DNA from 2 places in the Paenibacillus sp. DP01 genome. Region 2 is predicted to be linked to the other one. Evidence: riboswitches for the same ligand, from Rfam matches in the RefSeq annotation. Region 2 holds a riboswitch; the other holds the start of a gene.

Region 1 (2,202 bases), 1.5 Mb from region 2:
CGCGGTCATGTACTGTTCAAAGGATTGGATATCTGCGGCCATCAGTTCCTCACAATGCGTAGACAATCTTTCCATACTGCTAATGACTTGCACCATTTGTTCACGGAATTGCGTGTATTTTTCTCCTTGAGAAAGGTTGGCGGTCATGGAGGTCATCGCTGCGCCTAGTGCCGCAGCCAGCGCGGATACACTTCCTCCACCAGGGGTAGGCGCTGCACTTGCAGCTTCTTTCAGAAAATGTCCGATGGACTGGTTCCACGACAGTTCACTCATGAATAAACCACCTCTCTGGAGTAATGTTGCAGATGTATCGCTTTGAGCAAGTTTTTGTACAAAATTGCGGTCGTTAGGGTGCCCACACCACCGGGAACGGGAGAAATGGCATGTACCTTTTCTACAACGTCCTGAGCAGCGTCCCCCACAATTTTACCCTCCAGCGTCTCATTAATTCCTGCATCCACGAGAATCAGACCTGGATGAACCATATCCTGCGTAATCACATCAGGGCATCCGACTGCGACGAAGGCAATGTCTGCATGGCTCAGATGCTCTGCAATATCACGCGTACCTGCATGGCAGGCGGTGACGGTGGCATTTTCTCTTTGCAGCATGTGGAAAAGGGGAAGTCCCACCGTCTGTCCGATGCCGACGAGCGTGACATTTTTGCCTGCCAAGGAGTGGCCGTAATGCTTGAGCAGTTCAATACAGGCTTGAGGTGTAGCGGGGTATAGCCCTGCGTCACCCGTAACGGTAGCCAGCTTGTTATCAGGCGTAATTCCATCAATATCCTTGTAGGGGGCGATGGATTGTTTAATAACGGAGGCGGAAAGATGTTGAGGAAGCGGGAGTTCCAGCATAATGCCATGTACATGGGATGCATCATTTAGGGTGCCGATCAGGTGCAAAAGCTCGGCTTCGCTTACATGACGATTAAAAGTATGGAGATGAAATGAGATGCCCAGCTTCTCTGCTATTTTTTGCTTGGTCCGTGCATAGTATGCAGATGCCGGATCACCCTCTACCAACAGGGTTGCCAGATGGGGACGGTGTCCTTGCTGTTTCATTTGCTCTACTTGGGAACGGATCGTTGCATACACTTGCTCAGCTGCTTCTTTGGATTTCATGATAATAGCCATAGTCCGAGCCTCCTCTGAATTTATCGCATAATGGAATCAACAGGGTGTCATGGTCTTAGAAAACGAAAAAAAGTATTTGCACAAGGTCGTCAAGACAGACGAATCCTCTGCAAATACTTCTCCCAGGCGAACGGTACGCTTGATTGTATGCTCCCTCGTGGTTCATTCCACTGACTTCGCCAGTCACATACAGCGTTATATATCTTATATTTTAACAAAATAACAGCAAAAAAGAAACCCGTGAACATTTGCCAAACAGGTTTGGTTAGTTGTCTATATGACAAATGTCATATACCCGAACTGACGTTTATGACTACAGCAGATACAGCGGTCTCCTTATACTGAGCTTAGATCAACATGTACGCCTGACAGGATTAAGGTATGGGCTGCATTTTAAAGGAGGATCATAATGGGTATGACACAACTCCCGTTAGCTCAATTGAAAAAAAATATGGCTCCCTACGAGAAAATAAACACGAAATCCAGCGTTCTGCAACTGTTCAATACCTTGGGACCGCTGATCTTATTGTGGTATGCCGCTTATCTTAGCCTGGCGGTTTCTTACTGGCTGACGCTTCCCATTACCATTATTGCGGCAGGGTTTGTGGTACGGACGTTTATTATTTTTCACGATTGTGGTCATCAATCTTTTTTCAAAAGTCGCAAGCTGAACGATATTGTGGGAACGATTACAGGTATTATTACGCTCTGCCCTTATCACCAATGGAAAAATAGTCACGCGATCCACCATGCAACCAGCAGTAATCTGGATAAAAGAGGCACAGGTGATATGTGGGTGCTCACGGTAGAAGAGTACACAGCAGCTTCCACATGGACACGGCTGGCCTATCGTATATATCGAAATCCTTGGGTTATGTTCGGCCTAGGTCCAATCTATACTTTTTTGATTTCCTATCGGTTTAATATCAAGACAGCCAAACGTAAGGAAAAAATAAACACCTATGTGACGAATATATCCATTGTTGCATTGTATGCACTGTTGTGCTGGGCTATTGGTTGGCAGGCATTCCTTCTGGTACAGACGCCTATCTTTTTTGTCTCTGGT
Region 2 (2,202 bases):
CTTTTGCTATTTGCACTTGGGGTGAGCATTGACTCATTTTCTGTGGGAGTTTCCCTGGGGATGTTCCAGAGTGACCTGGTGCTGACTGTTCTGGCCTTTGGTTTTTGCGGGGGAGCGATGGCGATGCTGGGGCTGTTACTGGGGCGCAAGGTCAGCCGCAATCTGGGGGATTATGGAGAAGCGGTGGGCGGTGCCGTTTTGCTGGCATTCGGCTTTATGTTTATGTTTTGATTTTAACGTAGACAGTGTAAAATAAATACAGGATTTGAGTAATCCTCTGTTTATATATTTTTTCAACATACGGGGGGTGAAGACGTTGAAGAATATCTTATTTGTATGCACAGGGAACACCTGTCGCAGTCCAATGGCTGAGGGGATGCTGCGTAAGTTGGCTGCTGAGCATGGACTGGAACTGGAAGTGCGTTCCGCTGGAGTAGCTGCGATGGATGGGGCGTCGATATCCCGGCATGCAGAGGCGGTTCTACGTGATCACGATATATCCGATCAGATCACTTCAACCCCTTTAAGCGACGGGCTTGCCGAGTGGGCACATCTGATCTTAACCTTGACGCAAGGACATAAACAGCATGTCATTCAACGGTTTCCACAAACGGCGGGCAAAGTATTTACGCTGAAGGAATATGTGGAGGACCGGGACGCAGTGCTGAATGACGTACAGGAGTTAGATGGTTTGTATGCATCACAGCAGTTGATGGCTTCACTTGGACAAGAGCTATCAGCGCAGGAACGTGAGCGAATGATTGAATTACATCAACGGATTCCGGGCTTCGATATCTCAGATCCGTTTGGCGGTTCGCGGGAGGACTACGATGTCACAGCTGCGGAAATCCGTGTAGCTTTGCATAAGTTGCTGGACAAGCTAAAGGGATCTTCCGAATAAAGTCGGTACCATTCCTCTATTTTGTACGGAATCTGTTGATTTTCGAAAGTTAATCCGTTAAGATAAGGTGGAAAAATGAGAATCCGATGTAACTGGCGACAAAAGTGGGATTAACCACGATGGAGCATCGGATATACGGCCGGTCGCCTGGGCAAAAGAGCAATTCCACATAGGTGTGGACTGCTCTTTTTTCGTATACGAGCTACAGCAGATCTTCTGTTGCCTTCTTGTTCTTCCATTTTTTCTGCTCGAAATCTGAAACATCGGCTATAATATAGTCAGATTGTGATCAGGAGAGAGTGTGTTGAACTTGGGGCATGGGACCATGCCTAGTCTCTGAGAGGCTGTTCAACCAAAGGAGGTTCCAATGGTAGAACAATTGGATCATGAGATTTCACTCGAAGCACAGACCGCTTCTGTCGTGCGGGAAATTGCAGAAGTGGCCAGTCTTAAAGCTGGTCGCCTGCTGGTTATTGGCGCAAGCACGAGTGAAGTGGCTGGAAGTCGGATCGGCACAGCAGGAGCGCTGGATGTGGCTCAGCAAGTGTTGTCTGGAGTAGAATCCGTTCGCAGAGAGTATGGCTTTGATGTGGCGTTTCAATGCTGTGAGCACTTGAACCGAGCACTGGTCGTTGAACGTTCTCTACTGGAGCGATTAGGCCTGATGGAGGTTGCGGCTGTTCCTGTTCGTACAGCAGGGGGCTCTATGGCTACCGTTGCCTATCGCTCTATGGACGATGCGTGTCTGGCGGCGAATGTGCAGGCTCATGCCGGGATAGACATCGGCGAAACGCTGATTGGCATGCATTTGCGCCCGATTGCCGTTCCGTTTCGCCCAAGCCTTCGCTGGATTGGTGAAGCACGTGTGACGGCCGCGTTCACTCGTCCTCCACTTATTGGCGGACAACGGGCAGTGTACAGTCTGGAACAAGAAGCCGGCGGAAACTGCGATTAGCATTTGGCATGTCGGCATGTTTGTACTGATCTTTTTTGCATTGATGATGAGGTACCCAACAGAGGAGCAGGCATTTGCTTGTATACCCAACAATTTGACCATGGAGAGGGAGTAATCAATCATGATGGAACATCTGCGTAAAAGTGACCCGGCAGTGATGGAAGCAATGGGGCTTGAACTGAAACGGCAACGCCACAATATCGAGCTGATCGCATCTGAGAATATCGTCAGTGAAGCAGTAATGGAAGCCATGGGCTCCGTGCTTACCAATAAATATGCTGAAGGTTATCCGAACAAACGCTACTATGGTGGCTGTGAGCATGTAGATATCGTCGAAGATATTGCA

What was found. A riboswitch is a leader RNA that binds a small molecule or an ion and turns the genes downstream of it on or off. The one in region 2 is predicted to bind ZMP and ZTP.
Region 1: it holds a riboswitch for ZMP and ZTP, as region 2 does, so the genes downstream of both, ACH59B_RS04700 (bifunctional 5,10-methylenetetrahydrofolate dehydrogenase/5,10-methenyltetrahydrofolate cyclohydrolase) here and ACH59B_RS23230 (TIGR01440 family protein) in region 2, are expected to answer to the same signal.

The regions. Positions count from the first base shown of each region.
Region 1 is NZ_CP173059.1:1,037,560-1,039,761, forward strand. It holds gene ACH59B_RS04695 (cyclodeaminase/cyclohydrolase family protein) at 1-273, opposite strand, end outside; gene ACH59B_RS04700 (bifunctional 5,10-methylenetetrahydrofolate dehydrogenase/5,10-methenyltetrahydrofolate cyclohydrolase) at 270-1,136, opposite strand; ZMP/ZTP riboswitch at 1,250-1,333, opposite strand; gene ACH59B_RS04705 (fatty acid desaturase) at 1,546-2,202, shown strand, end outside.
Region 2 is NZ_CP173059.1:5,280,333-5,282,534, reverse strand. It holds gene ACH59B_RS23240 (manganese efflux pump MntP family protein) at 1-231, shown strand, start outside; gene ACH59B_RS23235 (low molecular weight protein arginine phosphatase) at 317-901, shown strand; ZMP/ZTP riboswitch at 980-1,061, shown strand; gene ACH59B_RS23230 (TIGR01440 family protein) at 1,269-1,856, shown strand; gene glyA (serine hydroxymethyltransferase) at 1,978-2,202, shown strand, end outside.